DNA from 3 places in the Paenarthrobacter sp. A20 genome. Region 1 is predicted to be linked to each of the others. Evidence: predicted binding sites of a transcription regulator. Region 1 holds the regulator's gene; each other region holds the start of a gene.
The links. Region 1 encodes HrcA, which represses chaperone genes, less so after heat shock. Its sites were predicted from a motif close to TTNGCACTCGNNNNNNNCGAGTGCNAA; they were not measured.
Positions count from the first base shown of each region.

Region 2: the regulator HrcA is predicted to act here: its motif matches at 2,053-2,079, upstream of groES (co-chaperone GroES).
Region 3: the regulator HrcA is predicted to act here: its motif matches at 5,467-5,493, upstream of J3D46_RS20625 (FmdB family zinc ribbon protein).

Region 1 is NZ_JALJWH010000001.1:3,728,306-3,734,529, reverse strand. It holds gene lepA (translation elongation factor 4) at 1-254, shown strand, start outside; gene hemW (radical SAM family heme chaperone HemW) at 255-1,484, shown strand; gene J3D46_RS17175 (DUF4870 domain-containing protein) at 1,516-1,929, opposite strand; gene J3D46_RS17170 (DUF3097 domain-containing protein) at 2,051-2,902, opposite strand; gene hrcA (heat-inducible transcriptional repressor HrcA) at 3,097-4,104, shown strand; gene dnaJ (molecular chaperone DnaJ) at 4,155-5,282, shown strand; gene J3D46_RS17155 (16S rRNA (uracil(1498)-N(3))-methyltransferase) at 5,285-6,052, shown strand; gene J3D46_RS17150 (GerMN domain-containing protein) at 6,075-6,224, opposite strand, start outside.
Region 2 is NZ_JALJWH010000001.1:4,468,056-4,474,279, reverse strand. It holds gene J3D46_RS20745 (shikimate 5-dehydrogenase) at 1-362, shown strand, start outside; gene J3D46_RS20740 (class I SAM-dependent methyltransferase) at 369-1,598, opposite strand; gene J3D46_RS20735 (hypothetical protein) at 1,666-2,028, shown strand; gene groES (co-chaperone GroES) at 2,221-2,517, shown strand; gene groL (chaperonin GroEL) at 2,602-4,215, shown strand; gene J3D46_RS20720 (response regulator transcription factor) at 4,376-6,010, shown strand; gene J3D46_RS20715 (NAD(P)/FAD-dependent oxidoreductase) at 6,151-6,224, shown strand, end outside.
Region 3 is NZ_JALJWH010000001.1:4,441,650-4,447,873, reverse strand. It holds gene J3D46_RS20635 (DUF4011 domain-containing protein) at 74-4,237, shown strand; gene J3D46_RS20630 (Flp pilus assembly protein CpaB) at 4,264-5,073, opposite strand; gene J3D46_RS20625 (FmdB family zinc ribbon protein) at 5,144-5,404, opposite strand; gene J3D46_RS20620 (5-formyltetrahydrofolate cyclo-ligase) at 5,576-6,190, opposite strand.

The DNA of each region.
Region 1 (6,224 bases):
CGAGGCAGCAGTTCGAGGTGCCCATCCAGGCTGCCATCGGGTCCCGCATTATTGCCCGCGAAAGCATCCGGGCCATCCGCAAGGACGTTCTTGCCAAGTGCTACGGCGGTGACATCACCCGTAAGCGCAAACTGCTGGAGAAGCAGAAGGAAGGCAAGAAGCGCATGAAGATGGTGGGTCGCGTCGAGGTGCCCCAGGAGGCATTCATCGCAGCCCTGACCACTGACGAGTCCAAGGACAAGGCCAAGAAGTAGATGCCCAGCGTCCTACCTTTGGGCGATCCGGCACCTGCGGACGGCATACTGCCTCCGCAGGTGTTGGCTGGCGTCGAGCACCGCAAGTTTGGGCTCTACGTCCATATCCCTTTTTGTGCCGTTCGTTGTGGCTACTGTGACTTCAACACCTATACAGCCACCGAGCTGGGAGGCGGTGCTTCCCAGGATGCCTACGCCACCACCGCAGTGTCCGAGCTCGACTTTGCGGCTGTGGCCCTTGACGCCTCGGGGCTGCCTCAACGGCGCATGAGCACAGTCTTCTTCGGTGGCGGCACTCCGACACTCCTGCCCGCGGAAGACTTGGCACGGATCCTGCGCGCCGCCGTCGGGCACTGGGGGCTTGAGCCCGGTGCTGAAGTAACCACTGAAGCCAATCCCGATTCGGTGACTCCCGAATCCCTGAGGGTACTGGCCGAGGCCGGTTTCACGAGGGTCTCGTTCGGCATGCAGTCAGCTGTGCCGCATGTCCTGAAGGTGCTGGATCGCACCCATACTCCCAGTCGTGTGCCGCTCGTTGTGCAGTGGGCGCGAGAGGCCGGGCTCGCCGTCAGCCTCGACCTGATCTACGGTACGCCGGGGGAGTCCATGGAGGACTGGCGGTTGTCGCTTGAGACGGCTCTGTCTTACGAACCTGACCACATCAGTGCCTACGCGTTGATAGTGGAAGACGGCACCAAACTTGCTGCCCAAATCCGGCGTGGCGAAGTGCCGGGCATCGACGACGACGATCACGCCGCTAAGTACGAACTGGCCGACAAAATGATCTCTGAAGCCGGTTTGAGCTGGTACGAGGTCAGTAACTGGTCCAGGACGCCGGACCAAGCCTGCCGGCACAATCTGGCCTACTGGCGCGGGGACGACTGGTGGGGCATCGGTCCAGGAGCGCACTCCCACGTGGGAGGCGTCCGCTGGTGGAACGTCAAGCACCCCACTGCTTATGCCGGACGGTTGGCTGCAGGAAGCTCGCCGGCAGCAGGACGGGAGACCTTGGACTCCGACACACGGGAAGTCGAGCGCGTCATGCTTGAAGCAAGGCTGGGTACCGGGTTGGCCGTAGATGCGTTGGACGCGATTGGTCGCCACGCGATGGCTGGGCTCATTGCCGATGAACTTGTGGATCCGGTGCAGGCCTTCAAGGGCCGGTTGATCCTTACGTTGAAGGGTCGACTGCTCGCTGACGCTGTAGTGCGCAGGATCCTGCCCGACTAACAATCAGTGGTTGGGCGAAGGCGGCGGGAAGCTACTTGATCCAGCGCAGGTTGAGCTTGTAACGGTGCGGCTGGCCATGGTTGACCCGGATGCCCGCCGAGACGGAGAAGCACGTCAGGGCCACCCAGATGCCGGTGGCGATCACTGCGAAAATGTTGCCCACCACAGGCAGCAGCACCAGGATGTTCGCCAAAACTGCGGCGATTGTAGGAGGCAGCGTGAAGTTCAACGCTTCCTTGGATTCCTGTGCCGTGAAGGGTCCGCGGTCGCGGAAGATCAGGTAGATCAGGAGAGATGGCAGGCATCCCAAAATGCCGCCAAAATGGGCCAAGGTTGCCCACTGCCGGTCCTCGCTGGCGGTCAGTGGCAGCGCATTTGCAGGCGCGCCATGGTACTGGGGCTGGCCTGCGGCGCTGCCCGGTTCTTCAGGAGCGTTCTCTGCCACGGTGTGTTCCCTTTGCTGTAAAGATGCTGCGGTGTTGCTGTCCCAGAATACCGGCCTCCGTGGACTTCCCGGGACAAGCGCCACGAAGACACGTCAGTTGCTGCCGCTTTCGGGGCCAGTGTCAGGGAACCGTGAGGAAATCGATGACTTCCTCCACTCGGCCCAGCAGGGAGGCCTCAAGGTCGGCGTAACTGCGAACCGCCCCGAGAAGCCGTTGCCAGCCCAGGCCAATGTCCTCAGCGGTCTCGTGAGGCCACCCGAAGGCGGTGAGAATTCCCGTCTTCCAGTCGATGCCGCGAGGCACGGAAGGCCAGGCATCGATGCCGAGCACCTTCGGCCTGATGGCCTGCCAGACATCGATGTACGGGTGGCCGACAATCAAGACATTTCCTGGCGCCCCGGGGACCGTCATGGCTTCGGCCGCAATGCGGGACTCCTTGGATCCGGCCACGAGGTGATCCACCAGGATGCCTAGGCGGCGGCCAGGGCCCGGATTAAAGGCGGCGATGGAAGATTTGAGGTCATCGACGCCGTGCAATGGCTCCACCACGATGCCTTCGACGCGGAGATCGTCGCCCCAGACCTTCTCCACGAGTTCGGCGTCGTGCTTTCCTTCCACCCAGATCCGGCTGGCTTTTGCCACTTGGGCGCGTTGTCCCTGGACCTTCACCGACCCCGAGGCCGTTCGTCCCGGTTGCGCGGGGGCCGTCGCTTGGCGGGGGGCCGGAGGCATCAACCGGATGGGTTGGCCTTCAAGCAGGAAGCCGAAGCCGAGTTGGAAGGACTTCGTTTTACCACGCCTGTCCTCAAGGGACACGATGTGCATGCCCCCGGTTTTTTCAACCCGAGTGACTTCGCCCACCCAGCCTGACTGGACATCTTCGAGGACCATCCCGCGCTGGACGGCTACCTCGGGGAGTTGTCGTTTGGCTGGAGCTGCTAGGTCCTGCGGACCCCAAGAGTCGAAAGCCAAGGAATTCCTACCTTTTTGTACTGGTTTATGCTGGGTTGCTTGATGCTGGCCATGGGCAGTTTCAATGCTAGCAACGGGGTGGCTCATACTAGACTGGTTAGCACTTGGGCATGTTGAGTGCTAAGTGCGGTGATCCCATGGGATCCCGCGGTGGCCGGTCGCAGTGACCATGGCAGTCGTCAGGAGGTGGAGTAATGAGTGAACCGCGCAAGTTGGAAGTACTGCGTGCCATCGTTGAAGATTACGTGCATTCCAGGGAGCCTGTCGGATCGAAGGCCCTCGTGGAGCGACACCACCTCGGTGTTTCAAGTGCCACCATCCGGAACGACATGGCTGTTCTTGAAGAAGAAGGCCTCATTGCGGCACCCCACACCAGCGCCGGACGCATTCCCACTGATAAGGGCTACCGCCTGTTCGTGGACCGCATCTCCCAGGTCAAGCCGCTGTCCGCGGCGGAACGCCGCGCGATCCATTCGCTGCTTGAAGGGCCCGACGACGTCGACGACATCCTGGAGCGCACCGTGCGGCTCCTGTCGCAGCTGACCAACCAGGTCGCCGTCGTGCAATATCCACACTCAAACCGGGCGCTGGTGCGGCACGTGGAGTTCGTCCTCCTGGCTCCCAAGCAAGTGCTCGTCGTCCTGATTGCGGATACCGGGAGCGTTGGCCAGAAGGTCATCGAGGCAGGCTCGGACGTGGGCGATGACGCTTTGATGCTTCTGAGGTCACGATTCCTCGGCAGCATTGCAGGGACGCAACTGGCCCTGTTGCCGCAAGTACTTCCCTCAGTGGTTGCCCTGTGCCCGCCGGAACTCCGTGGCCTGGCTCAAACACTGGCGCACGGACTGCAGGCACTGAGCGACAACAGCCGCGAAGAGCGCATCCTCATGGCCGGCACAGCCAATCTTGCCCGGTCCAACGTGGACTTCCCGTTGAGTATCGGACCCGTGCTGGAAGCCCTTGAGGAACAAGTGGTCATGCTCCGGTTGTTGTCCGACATGGGGGACGACCCCCGCGGCGTCACGGTGAGCATCGGCCGGGAGAACCCCTATGACGGCTTGGCCGAAGCTTCGGTGGTGGCCACTGGCTACGGCTCGGGTGCCAAAGTGGGAATCCTCGGTCCAACCCGCATGGATTATCCAACCACCATGGCAGCAGTTCGGGCCGTGGCCCGCTACCTTTCACGCATTCTCGGCGGCTGAACGCAGGCCCGAGGAAACATCCGCAGTACGACAAGGAAGAGATACCGACTTTGAGCAGCCACTATGACGTTTTGGGAGTCTCGCCGGAAGCCACCGGGGAAGAGATCAAAAAGGCGTACCGCAAGTTGGCGCGGAAACTCCACCCGGACGTAAATCCGGGTGAGGATGTCGCGGAGCAGTTCAAGGCCGTGACCCATGCTTACGAGGTTCTGTCGGACCCCCAGAAGCGTCGCGTCTACGATGCCACCGGCAATGAGAACGGAACGGACAACGGCTTCGGCGGTGGCTACTCCGGCCAGGGCTTCGCGTTCCAGGACATCTTCGACACCTTCTTTGGTGGCGGCGGCGGCCACGGTGGACCGGCTTCCCGCGTTCGTCGCGGACAAGACGCCCTCATCAGTGTCCGTATTGACCTCAAGGACGCCGTATTTGGTGTTAACAAGAAGCTCGAAGTAGACACTGCCGTCACCTGCCCTACGTGCGACGGCAGCTGCTGCCGCCCGGGAACCCATCCGGAACGTTGCGACATTTGTGGCGGCAGCGGCCAGGTCCAGCGCGCCGTCCGATCCATCCTTGGCCAGGTCATGACCACGGCCCCTTGCGGATCTTGTGAGGGTTTCGGCACGGTCATCAAGGATCCCTGCAACGAGTGCAACGGCCAGGGCCGCATCCGCAGCCGCCGTTCCCTGACCATCAAGGTGCCCGCCGGTGTTGCGACCGGTACGCGTATCCAGTTGTCCGGCCAAGGCGAAGCAGGACCCGCAGGCGGCCCCTCCGGCGACCTGTACGTGGAGATCCGGGTCAACAACGATTCCATGTTCATGCGCGAAGGCGACGACCTCCACGCCACCCTCAGCGTGCCCATGACAGCCGCTGCACTGGGCACTGAGCTGCAACTGGAAACGTTCGATGGCGCACAGGACATTGATGTGAAGGCCGGAACCCAGTCGGGCGAGGTCATCACGCTCCGCGGCCTTGGCGTCACCCACCTGCGCGGTTACGGCAGGGGAGACCTCAAGGTGCACCTCCATGTTGAAACGCCGAGCAAGCTTGATCCCGCCCAGGAAGAATTGTTGCAGCAGCTCGCCAAGCTTCGCGGGGAGCAGTTCACCGAAGGCAAACTCGTGGCCAGTGGCGGCATGTTCGCAAAGCTGCGTGACAAGCTCGGTAACCTGTAGCGGTGAGCAACCCCGTTTTCTTCACCCCGGCCGGGAGTCTTGGCGATGTAAGTCCCGGTGGCACGTTCGTGCTGGAGGGGCCTGAAGCACGGCACGCCGTCACGGTCAAGAGACTGGCAGTGGGGGAGCCCGTTGACATTGCCGACGGTTCCGGCACACGGCTGACCGGCACGGTCGCCGACGCCGGGCCCGCCGGCCTGACCGTCACTGCTTCCGATGTTGTCTTCGAGGACCAGCCCGACGTCCGCTTGGTGCTCGTCCAAGCCTTGGCCAAGGGTGACCGCGATGAACTTGCCATCGAGACGGCCACCGAGCTGGGTATCGACGCAGTGATTCCGTGGCAGTCAGAGCGATCAATCGTGCGCTGGAAGGGCGACCGCGCCGCCAAAGCCCATGGGAAGTGGCAGTCTGTGGTAACCGCCGCGGCCAAGCAAGCACGGCGGGCATGGATTCCGGACGTGCGGACAATCGTGGATACCGGAGCCTTGGCCAAAGCAGTCGCCGCCGCCGACCTGGCCATCATCCTGCACGAGGACGCCAAAAACCCGTTGAGGACTGTCCTCGAGGTGTTGCAGGGTGGACCGGACACCGGGACGTTCCGGGAAGTACTTCTGATCGTAGGACCGGAGGGTGGAATCTCGCCCCGCGAAGTAACGCGGCTCAGTGACGCCGGGGCCGTTACGGCGCTGTTGGGTCATCACGTTCTGCGATCGTCGACGGCGGGACCTGCCGCCGTCGTTCTTGCGAGCGACATTCTGGGTCGCTGGTAGCCGGACGGGCTACCCTGAGGAGCTATCCGACCCTGAACAACCGGGTGTCAGTGCTTGTCGCGATCGTGTTTCCAGCATCGTCGACCTGCGAGACACGTACCTCGTACTGACCGGCCTTGAGTGTGGCGCCGAACGTGAAGAGGCCGTACTGTCCGGGTTCGCCCGTGGCTTT
Region 2 (6,224 bases), 740 kb from region 1:
TTGCCCGCAACGAAACCACTGGCCGTGCCCTTGCGGACCTGTACGGATTTGGGTGGCAGGACGACGTCAATGGTTCAACTGCGGACCTCATCATCAACGTCACACCGCTCGGAATGGCAGGTGAAGATGAGACCGCACAGTCCTTCGACGACGCTGCGATTGCCGCTGCCCAGGCAGTGTTCGACGTCGTTGCGCTGCCCTCGGAGACTCCGCTCATCACTGCGGCCCGGAACGCCGGCAAGAAGGTGATCACCGGGGCCGAGGTCATCGCCATCCAGGCAGAAGAACAGTTCGTGTTGTACACAGGCGTGCGCCCCGGTGCTGCCCAGGTCCGCGAAGCTTCGGAGTTCTCGCGCCGCTGACCCGGGCTAGACCGAGACCGGCTCCACCACAACAGCCACTCTCTCCTCGCCGATCCTGGTGAGGACCAGGGTGGCTGTTTTCGCGTCCTTGCCCTTGGATGGCTTGGCGGGGAGCAACTGCTTCCGTAGCTCCTCCGGGGTCACTGCCGTGCCGCGCTTCTTGATGTCCAGCACGGTGATGCCATTGTTTTTCACCCAGGCTTTGAGGGCCTTGACGTTGTAGGGCATCACTTCGAGCACCTTGTAGGCGCGGGCAAATGGAGTGTCATGCAGTTCGGGTGCGCAGATGTAGGCGATGTGCTCATCCACCAGGTGCCCGCCGAGCCGCTCAGCGACGTCGGCCACCAGGCCTGCGCGGATCACCGCACCATCGGGCTCGTACAAGAAACCTTCAACGGGCCCGACGGCGGCCACCGGACCGCCGTCGAAATCCTCGCCGCTGGTGATTTCGGCTGCGCCCTGGCTGCCAATGACCAGGGCGGCCCGACGCACGCCTGGGCGGGCCACTGCGTTGAACCACAAGGTGACTTCGGTGACGTCGCCGCCCACCGAGACCCACTGGGCTTCGCAGCCCGATGGCACGGAGTCGTGGGGGATGCCCGGACCCATTTTGACGCCGATGGCGCGGCCGGTGGCCGCCAGGCGCTCCACGAACGACAGCGGCGGGGAGAACGCTTCCGGGTCCCAGATCCGCTTTGTCCCCGATGTGGAGGTGGTGCGCCGGGCCGGATCCAGCCACACGCCGTCGATCCCGTCCAGTTCCACGGACGTGGCATCGGAGTGCACCACGGTGGCGTGCGGGAAAGGCATGAGGTTGATGGTGGCGCACGCAGCTGTGGTTTCATCCATTTCCACGGCCGTGACGGCAATGTCCATGGAGGCCATCGCCATCGAATCGGCACCGAGCCCGCATCCAAGGTCTGCCACGTGGGTGATGCCGGCCTTGGCGAAACGTTCGGCGTGCCGGGCAGCGACGTTCAACCGGGTGGCCTGTTCCAAGCCGGCCTGGGTGAACAGCATCTGGCGCGCGAACTCGCCAAACTTGGCTTCCGCACGGGTCCTCAACCGTGATTGGGTCAGGACCGCCGCCACGAGTTCAGGGGAGTGGCCTGCCTTCCGGAGATCGGCGTTGACGCTGAATGCCTCGGACTCCCGGTAAGGCCCCAAGGAGGCAAGAAGTTCCCATCCTTCGGTGGTCAGCAAGGGTGCGATCTGTTCCTGCGGTGCGTGAGGCATGGGATCAAGCCTAACGGCGCGGCACTTGACAACGTGACTTGCGAATCAGCCAGATAGGGTTGTTTTCATGGACGACAACGCAGCCCCGCAACCCTCCACCATCACAAAGTTTGCCCGACCCGCCCTCATCGCGGGGGCCGTGATCGCGGTGGTTTGCATCGGCCTGCTGATCATTATCTTCGCGCTGGATTCTTTTAATGCGGCCACGTATTCGGTGGCCGGGAAAAGCGTCAACGACGCCACCGACGAGGCACGCGACATTCGCGAGCTCTACAGCGGCGCCCGGACCGGTGGCATTATCACCCTGGTGATTGCCGGCGTCGTCGCTGTTGCTTCTGCCGTGCTGCTGTACCTGAACCGCGGCAATGCACCGCTTGATGAGGACGACGACGGCGAAGACTACGATCTGGACGACCTCACCGGCCGTTGATGGACGTTCACCCATGACGAAATGCTGGCACTCACCTTGACCGAGTGCTAACCACTTACATAGAGTCTTGTTAGCACTCTCCCCCGGAGGGTGCTAATCACGCCAAGCGTCTTCCGGCACCGCGACGACGGTTGTACGCTCCGGCACCCTAGTTCTTAGTCCATGAATCAGCTCATGAAAAGGAGAGTCCGAGTGTCGGTCTCGATTAAGCCTCTTGAGGATCGTATTGTTGTTCGCCCGCTCGAAGCAGAGCAGACCACGGCTTCCGGCCTGGTAATTCCGGACTCCGCACAGGAGAAGCCGCAGGAAGGCGAAGTTGTTGCAATCGGCCCCGGCCGCTTCGATGACAACGGTAACCGCGTACCGGTTGACGTAGCTGTTGGCGACGTCGTCATCTACTCCAAGTACGGTGGAACCGAAGTCAAGACCGGCGGCAACGAGTACCTCGTTCTGTCCGCCCGCGACGTCCTTGCGATCGTCGTAAAGTAACTTCCCGGAGCCCCGCACCGCCGCCGAGTTGGAATCATTCCGACCGTCAGCGGTGCGGGTTTTCTGTCTTGAAAGGACACAACCATGGCAAAGCAGCTTGCTTTTAACGATGCTGCCCGCCGGTCTCTTGAGGCCGGTATCGACAAGCTCGCCAACACTGTCAAGGTGACGCTTGGCCCGCGCGGCCGCAACGTCGTGCTGGACAAGAAGTGGGGCGCTCCCACGATCACCAACGACGGCGTCACCATCGCCCGCGAAGTTGAGCTTGACGACCCCTACGAGAACCTTGGCGCCCAGCTGGCCAAGGAAGTAGCCACCAAGACCAACGATGTCGCCGGCGACGGCACCACCACAGCCACCGTGCTTGCCCAGGCCCTGGTCAAGGAAGGCCTGCGCAACGTTGCTGCCGGCGCCGCTCCGGGCGAGATCAAGCGTGGCATCGAGGTTTCCGTTGAAGCCATCGCCGCCCGCCTCCTGGAGAACGCCCGCGAAGTCGAAGGCACCCAGGTTGCCAGCGTTGCAGCCATCTCCGCGCAGAGCGACGAGGTCGGCGAGCTCCTTGCCGAAGCGTTCGGCAAGGTTGGCAAGGACGGTGTCATCACCATTGAAGAGTCCTCCACCACGCAGACCGAGCTGGTTCTGACCGAAGGCATGCAGTTCGACAAGGGCTACCTGTCCCCGTACTTCGTCACCGACGCAGAGCGCCAGGAAGCCGTCCTCGAAGACGCCCTCATCCTGATCAACCAGGGCAAAATCTCCTCGCTGCAGGACTTCCTGCCGCTTCTGGAGAAGGCCCTGCAGGCCAACAAGCCGCTCTTCATCATTGCTGAAGACATCGAAGGCGAAGCCCTTTCCACGCTGATCGTCAACCGCATCCGCGGCACGCTCAACGTTGTTGCCGTCAAGGCTCCGGGCTTCGGCGACCGCCGCAAGGCCATGCTCCAGGACATCGCCACGCTTACGGGCGCCCAGGTTGTTTCCCCGGACCTCGGCCTGACACTGGACACCGTTGGCCTCGAAGTACTCGGTACCGCGCGCCGCATCACGGTAACCAAGGACAACACCACCATCGTGGACGGAGCCGGTACGGCCCAGGACGTCGCCGACCGCGTAGCACAGCTGCGTGCTGAGCTCACCCGGACGGACTCCGACTGGGACAAGGAAAAGCTGCAGGAACGCCTGGCCAAGCTGGCCGGCGGCATCGGCGTGATCAAGGTTGGCGCAGCCACCGAGGTTGAGCTGAAGGAAAAGAAGCACCGCATCGAGGACGCTGTTTCCTCCACGCGCGCAGCCCTCGAAGAAGGCATCGTCTCCGGCGGCGGTTCCGCCCTCATCCACGCCCTCAAGGCACTGGACGAGTCCCCGGCCGTCAAGGCACTGGAAGGTGACGCAGCAGCAGCTGTGGGCATCGTCCGCCGCGCCCTGATCCAGCCGCTGCGTTGGATCGCCCAGAACGCCGGCTTCGACGGCTTCGTGGTTGTTGCCAAGGTTTCCGAGCTGGAAGCCAACCACGGTTTCAACGCCAAGTCCGGCGAGTACGAGGACCTGATCGCCGCTGGCGTGATCGACCCCGTCAAGGTCACCCGTTCCGCTCTCCGCAACGCCGCTTCCATCGCTGCCTTGGTTCTCACCACCGAGACCCTGGTTGTCGAGAAGCCGGCTGAGGAAGAAGACGCACACGCAGGCCACAGCCACTAGCACCCTGTCCAAGGAACCCCGGTCACGTTGGTGACCGGGGTTTTTTGTCGTCACCTGCGGCGCGGCGACGCTATTGTCGGCGTTCGACGGCGGCGGTAACCTGACGCTAAACGCTGCGGCTTGGGTACCAACCGGGCCGCCACCACCCGCAGGGTGAGCCATGACAGCTCCGGATACAGACTTGGACCTGGGACGCTCGGCATACTCCGAACGCCGCTGGAGTGATGCCCTTGATTGCCTTGTCCGCGCGGACGCCGAAGGCGGACTGCCTCCCCAGGACATCGAACTGGTTGCTTCGGTGGCCATGCTGCTCGGACTGAACACGGAGAGTGTGCAGTATCTGACCCGGGCGCACGACGAATACCTGACCATGGGGGACGCGAACAGTGCAGCGCGATGCGCCGCTTGGCTGGTCATGTTCCTCATGGACATGGGCGAGCAGGCACTCGGACAAGGATGGTTGGCCCGCGCGAAGCATTTGCTTGAGGGCCTGGCCGGCCCCAGTTCCGCGGAAGGCTACCTCCTCATTCCTGCCGGACTGGGTTTGTTGAGGGCGGGCGACCCTGAAGCCGGGCACGGTGTGTTCGGCAGGGCATTGGAGATTGGCACCCTCCTCCATGACCGCGATCTCCAAGCGATGGGAATGCTCGGAGTGGGCACCTCACGGGTTTCACTTGGACGCATGGATGAGGGGCTGGAACTCCTTGACGAGGTCATGGTGTCGGTGACTTCCGGAGAAGTCTCTCCCATACCTGCGGGAATCATCTACTGCGCCGTTCTGGGAAGTTGCCGCCTGGCCCAGGACGTCCACAGGGCCCAGGAGTGGACGGCCGCACTGGAACGGTGGTGCGGCGAACGTCCGGACATGGTGATGTTCAGTGGCCAGTGCCAGGCAAACCGTGCAGAGTTGCTCATCCTCCATGGTGCCTGGGACGAAGCCCTGTCCGTTGCACGGGCGGCCGAGGGGCGGATCAGGAAGGGTGACCCGGATGCCACCTTCGGCAGCTGGTACCAGCAGGGCGAAGTTCTTCGTCTGACGGGGTGGTTGGACGACGCAGGTCGTGCCTATGCAAAGGCTGCAGAGACAGGCTTCGAACCCGTCCCGGGAATCGCGTACCTCCACCTGGTCCAGCACAAAACGGCACAGGCGAAAAACACCATGCGCCGGGCGTTGTCCGGCGCGGATCCGGCCAACCGTCGCCGGCTGCTCCCCGCCGTCGTGGACATCGAGCTTGCCGCAGGAGACGTGGCCGCCGCAAGGGCCGCCTCAGATGAGTTGTCTGCACCGTTGCACAGTGAAAGCCGGCCCTTGGAGTTGGCGTTTGCTTCCCTGGCCTCAGCCCATGTGCTGCTTGCCGAGGGCGATCCCGCGGGCTCGCTTCAAGCATCGAGGAGGGCTTGGCGGATTTGGTACAGCTTGGAAGCCCCCTATCAGGCTGCACGATGCCGGGTCCTTGCCGGCCGGGCGTGCGCAGCATTGGGCGATGTGGACTCGGCGGCCATGGAGTACGAGGCGGCCACAGCTGAATTCGCTGATCTGGGGGCAACCCCGGCAGCGGCCGAAGTCTTGGAACTTGCCGGTCACAAACCCAAGGACCCGTCCTCACTGACGGTGCGGGAAGTGGAAGTCCTGCGGCTCGTCGCCGGTGGCCTGGCGAACAAAGCGATTGCACGCGAGCTGTATCTCAGCGAGAAAACCGTGGCCCGGCACCTGAGCAATATCTTTTCCAAGCTCGCTGTGCCGTCCAGGGCGGCTGCCACCAGCTACGCCTTTGAGCACGGCCTGATTCGCTGAATTTCCCTCAGTTGGTGGGTAGGAATACCCATGCCCCGGCTCCTGGTATGCGCAATTCGGCCGACGCGGTGGCGGAGTCCGCAGCAATATCTTGGCTGTATCAGCACCCAGGCAGCACCACAGATGGAAGGGGAACAGCCATGGAAGCGCATCAGGACACAGAAATGGACACCGTGATCGTGGGAGGTGGCCAGGCCGGGCTCGCGCTCGGGTT
Region 3 (6,224 bases), 710 kb from region 1:
AATGACGGCGAATTTCGCGTCGGAACAGCGTTGCGGAGCGGGCTGGCAGGGTATTCCCGCTACCCTCGAAGGTATGCCGGTATGGTCCAAGGCGTCTAAAGCTAGTACAGAAAAGAAGGCAGAAGTTGTGTCAGTAGGTCAAGGCCAGGAAGAGGGCTCCGAAGAGCTCCGTAAATGGCTGTCTGGTCTTAAGCCCGTCACCGGGGCAGACACGATGCTGCGTTTCGTCAAGACGCCCGAAGGCGCCATTGATCTCAGCAACGCCCACCCTTCGGGACTGGCGCAGTTGCTGGCAGGCCGCAGGACGCGCCTGTCCACCCTGATCCGGGACCGCCAACAATATTTGGTGGCGGCGCGGGCAGCACGAAACATCAGGTCCAAGATCTTCGAGCTAAGCAACGATCGCGGTATTGAGGCCGGCTACCTCTCTGCCGGCACTGTGGTCTGGACCTCTGCTGTAGGCGGCAAGCCACAGCGAGTATCGGCCCCCGTGATGCTCACGTCCATCATTCTGACGGTGAGGCCGGGCGAAGACGACTTCGAACTCCAGCTCACCGAGCAGGCCCGCATGAACCCGGCCTTGGTGCGTCACCTCAAATCAGTCCACGGGATTGTCTTTGACGTCAACGCCGTCGCGAGGATGGCCTACAACACTGCGAGGTTTGATCCTCAACCGGTGCTGGATCGCCTGTCCACTCTCGTCCAGCCGATTCACGGTGCCGACGTGGAGTTCAACTTACTGGTCACGACGCTGGCGGACCTTTCCGGCAACCTGGATGATCCTTGGATCAATACAAACAACGCCACTGTTGCGGCGCTCTCCATTGCCGCCAACGGCGGTGACATTGAGGCCGAACCAATCAAGGCAGGCCGTTTCCCCAGCCTTGACCTCCGCGATCCGGCGGATGAGCTCCTCTTGCTCGACGCTGATACTGATCAGCAGTATGTGGTGGATGCCGTTCGTGCAGGAGATTCGCTGGTCGTCAGCACGCCGCCGGGAAGCGGACAGACACAAACAGCCATCAACGCAATCGGTGCGCTGGTCAGCGAAGGCAAGTCGGTGCTCGTGGTGGGGGACAGGCAGTCCAGCCTCGCCGGCCTTTCATCGCACTTGGAATCCCTTGGCTTGGATTCGATGCTCTTCCGCCCCGGCAACGGGACCACCCCGCAGCAGCTCAAGGGCCAGTTGGTCCGGGCCATCATGCGCAATGAAAAAGCACTTGAACCACAACTGGGCAACCTTCACCAGACTCTGACCGGACACCGCCACGCCCTGATGGACCACGTTGCCTCACTGCACAACGTCCGTGAGCGCTGGGGTTGCTCGCCGTACCAGGCAATGCAATCGCTCGCTGAGCTGACGTCCATCCACCCTGCGCCATCCACGACGGTCCGTCTGAAGCGCAGTGTCCTGGACAACATCAAGGACCGTGAGGAACTCGCTGGCCGTTTGCGTCGGGCTGCCGAGCTGGGCAGCTTCAGCCGGGCTTCCACCACAAGCCCTTGGTATGGAGCCCGATTGGTCACCCGCAAGGAGACCGAGGAAGCGCAGCAGCTCGCCCGCCTGGCAGAGGAAAAGCTGCCCGTCCTGCGGGATCGGATGAAACAGCTTTCGGACCACGCCGAGATCAGGTTGGGAGAGACGTTCACGGAGTGGGGTGCCCAGCTCGAACTCCTGATTGCCGTCCGCGAAAGCCTGGATAAATTCACCCCGGACATCTTCGACCGTCCGGTGCACGACCTTATTTCCGCTACCGCCAGCTCCGCTTGGCGCCGTGAGCGTAACTTGGAGATGCCCTCCATGCAGCGCTCGCGCCTCCGCCGCGTTGCCAAGGAATACGTGCGGCCCGGTGTCCACATCGCCGATCTCCACAGCTCCCTGGTTCTGGTGCAGGAGCAACGCGCTCTCTGGGCTGGCTACGCCACTACCCAGCGCCACCCGGCTGTCCCTTCCGGGCTTGCCGATCTTGGTGCGCTCTACCGTGAACTCGACGGCGAACTGCGTCGCCTCGGTGAAGCGCTCAAGCACACCAGCGCCGGAGGGTCGCTGCACGGTACGCCGTATCTGGAACTGATGGAGCGGCTGGAACGGCTTGTTGCCGACACAGCCACCTTGGAAACCCTTCCCGAGCGCACCCTCCTGATCGAGGAAATGCGCGAGCATGGTCTCGGCGAGTTGCTTTCCGACTTGGCTGCCAGGGAAGTCCCGGCAGCCTCCGTGGCCGCCGAACTGGACTTGGCCTGGTGGCAGTCCGCTTTGGAAGCCATGATCAGTGGCGACGACTACCTTGCCATGTCCGACGGTGATTCGTTGCGCCGGCTCGAAGCTGAATACCGTCTTGCCGACCAGGCGCACATTGCCAGTGGAGCCGCACGCCTTCGGTGGCAGTTGGCCGGGAAGTGGCGCCAGGGCCTCCTCGAGCACCCGAGACAGGCGGAATTGCTTCGCGCACTGCTGAAGGACGGCCGGGTGACGCTGCCGGCGCTCAGCGCCCAAGCTCCGGAACTTGTGCCGCTGCTGGTCCCTGTTTGGTCGGTCAGTCCCTACCTTCTCACTGGTGTTCTTCCAGCTGAGCAGAAGTTTGACGCGGTTGTGATTATTGACGCCGAATCCACGTCGCTGCAGGCCGTTCTTCCTGCCATTGCCCGGGCGCAGCAGGTTGTGGCCTTCGGCGATGCGAAGATCGCGAACGCGCGCACGTTCAGCGTGGCCGTGGAACCGCCGGTTGCCGGTGTTGCCAGCCACGAGAACGTCGACAGTGCGTTCAAGGCTTTGGCCAGGGTTCTGCCCACATGGCAGCTGAATTGGGTTTACCGCGCCGTGGACGAAGACCTGATCCTGCAGTTGAGCAAGAACTACTACGACGGTGGCCTGCGGCGCCTGCCTGATGGCAACTCGGTCACGGGCCTGGACCGTTCCATCCTCGTCGAGTACATTCCTGACGGCACCGGGCTTCCGGGGGCAGACCACGAAGGTGTCGAGTCCGTCACCGCTGAGGTCAACCGTGTTGTGGACCTGGTGTTCGAACATGCCAGGCTCCGGCCCCGCACGTCGTTGGCCGTAGTGACGGCCAGCCTGCGCCATGCCGCCCGAATCGGCGAGGCCATCAGGTTGCAACTGCCCAACCATCCCTTGCTGGCCACGTTCTTCGGGGCTGGCGCCGAGTCCTTCCGCGTGGTGGACCTTGAGCGTGCGCAGGGGCTGGTGAGGGACCACGTGATCTTCTCCCTTGGCTATGGCCGCACACCTCATGGCCGGGCGCTGCACTCGTTTGGCCCACTGTCCACGGAAGGTGGCAGGAACCGGTTCGCCTTGGCGATGACCCGTGCCCGGCGTTCCATGCACGTCCTGAGTTGTTTCCGACCCGAGGACCTAGACCTTGATCGCTTGGCTCACGGTGCGGTGGACTTCTACGAACTGTTGGACCGGGAACTCTCGGGAAACAGCAACCTCGGTACGCCCGCGTCCCGCGCTGTTGCCAGTGAGCAAGCGCTCGGCGAGGACCCGCTGGTGGCCGACCTTGGCGAGCGTCTGCGTGCCCGGGGAGCCCGTGTCTGGCATCTCTACGATGGCGTGCTGGACATCGCGGCCGCCGCGGATCCAGTCCACACCATCGGCCGTGAGGGTGCAGAGATCCCTACCCCCGTCGCAATCGAATCCGATGGCACAGAACGCTACAAGAGGATGAGCGTCCGCGAACGCAGCCGGCTGCGTCCGCAGTTGCTGGAACGCATGGGATGGCGCTACATGTCCCTGTGGACCATTGAAGTGTTTACTGATCCTTCGTCCTGCGCGGACCGCATTGGGTCCTACCTTGGGCTGGAGAATCACATCCCACGGTCGACGTCGCCTGAGCATGGCTTCCTGGACATGGATGTTGAACAATTGAACGTGGAAAAGGGGCAGCCAACGTTTGCGCCGAGTGCGGCACTGCAGGGAGCCGGGGGGCCCGAGGACGCTGCCGGAGAAGCACATGGCTTTGCAGAGAATGGGAAAGAAGCACCACTGATGGAACAAGCATCCGGTCCGGAAAACGGGGCCAAGGCCGAACCCGACGCAACGGGGGCCGACGGTGCCGAAGAAGCTTCGGACTCCACGACGACCGCGGCCAGGCCCGGCGCCGGCGGGATACTTCCTACTAAAGCTGCGGAAGACGATCCCCGCCGCTGGGGCGATGAGTCCGGCTATGACCACGAGCAGTGGCTCAAAGAGCAAAGGCCTCCGCATTGGGGCTGATCGGCCGCCCGTAGAGGGGTCCCGCATCACGGACTTACCAAAACGAAGAAAAGCTTGCCTTGCGTTGAAGCGCCGGCAAGCTTTTCTGCTTGTTGGGGATCCGCGGCGACCACCACCAAACCCTCGGTGTCGCTGGTACCGAGCCATTCGCCGGTCTTGCCGCCCAAAGCTGAAGTCCAGAGCACTGGGACAGGGCCGGCCAACACCTGGCTTTGCCTGGATTCGTCATAGGAGCCGGCCGCCGTCAGGACCACCGTCACCAACTGGCCGGGGGAGAGAAGCTGGATGGATGACGGGTCTGCCATTCGCAGCGGCACCGCAGCCGCCCCTGTCGGTGCGCCGGTGAGCAGGCCTGGACCAAGAAGATTGGACTCCGTAGGGATCTGCCCCCTGCCCAGGGGTGAGGCAAGTTGGCGGCCAACCAGGGCCTGAACATCTGTCAGGGCGCCGGTGATGGCGAGGTCAGGCGGCACACCCTGGCTGGTGAAGTCGGACTCCGCAAGGCTGGTGCCTGTTGGAATATCGTGGGCTGCGACAAGGACGCTGATGCGTGCTTCTGATGCCGGCGTCAGTTGTTGGACTGCCATACCGGTGGCAAGGCAGAGCAGGAGGGCAACTGTGAGCCTGCGGTTTCGTCCGATCCAGGAGCCGAATTTTCGCTTGTGGCCCCGGTGGTCAGTGCGATCCCGGGTGCGTGGCGGATTGAACCTTGCGGGAATGCCGCTTAAGACACTGGATCGCCTCGTTCCTGCACGCGGGACCGGGGGCCAAGTGGCGTCGGTTGATGCCGAACGCTCGGCGCGGGCAAGGAAGGCACTGCGTGACTGATGTGGCATGCCGCCACGTTAGCCAGCTGCCAGCGCCGCGAAACAGCCCTCTGGTGCGCTATGTGGAAAAGGTGGAGACCTAGCTGGCTGCGGCCGCTGCAGCGGGGGCCGGCGACGGAGCGGCAGGGGCCGGTGCTGCGGCCGAAACGGTGCTGCCCTTGGCGTCGCGGGAATCTGTCCGATAGAAGCCTGAACCCTTGAAGACTACGCCGACGCTGTTGAACTTCTTGCGAAGGGCGCCCTTGCACTCGGGGCACTCCGTCAGGGAGCTGTCAGAGAAGGACTGGACGATGTCAAAGGCATGGTCACAGTCTTTGCAGGCGTATGCGTAAGTGGGCACTGAATTCCTCCTTCAGGACAAAGTTCAGGTCCTGTGCAGCGGCGGCGGAATAACTCTCCGCATTAGCAGTCGCAGGGCCTGAGTGCCAATTCTATCATCCGTCTCCTTGGCATGCGCCAGCGGATGTGTTGGATCTCTCCAAGTGCCGGAGTCAACAAGGAGGTGCGGCAGTCAGGCCATACCCGCCGTGCCTTCGAGACGGACGACGCCGGATGGCGTCAGGATCTCCCGCACGGGGCGGTCAAAAGCTTCGGCGGGGATCGAACCTGTTGGCAACAGGTCGTCGTCGTACACCACAGCAATGGTGGGCGGCCGCCGGCCGGAAGCGTCGAGGCCATGGAGGAGTCGATCGTAGTAGCCGCCCCCCTGGCCGATCCGGTTGCCATCCATGTCCACCGCAGTGGCAGGCATGAAGATACCCGCACTTCCGGCGACAACCTGGCTTTCCAGTCGTTCGCCTTCGGGCTCGTCGATGGGGGCGTAGGCGGAGCGGACAAACGCCGTCGAGGGCGTCCAATACACCCAGCTCAACTGCCGTCCGGGCTCGCAGACGGGAAGCAGAACGCGGTGGCCGGCCCCGTGCAGCGCCTCGATAAGCGGCATGGTGGGCGGCTCGAAGGCAACCCCCAAGTAGACGGCAAACGTGGAGACGGTGGCAGGGGAGGCAGCTGCCGCCCACGCCGATCCATGATGTGCGATCCCCTCGCCGGCCGCCGCGATCTGTTCCGGAGAGAGGGCTTGCCTGTGCAGGCGGCGGCTGCTGCGGATGTCTTCTTTCGATGCCATGCGTATCCGATCGTGAGGTGAGCCTGATGCCGGT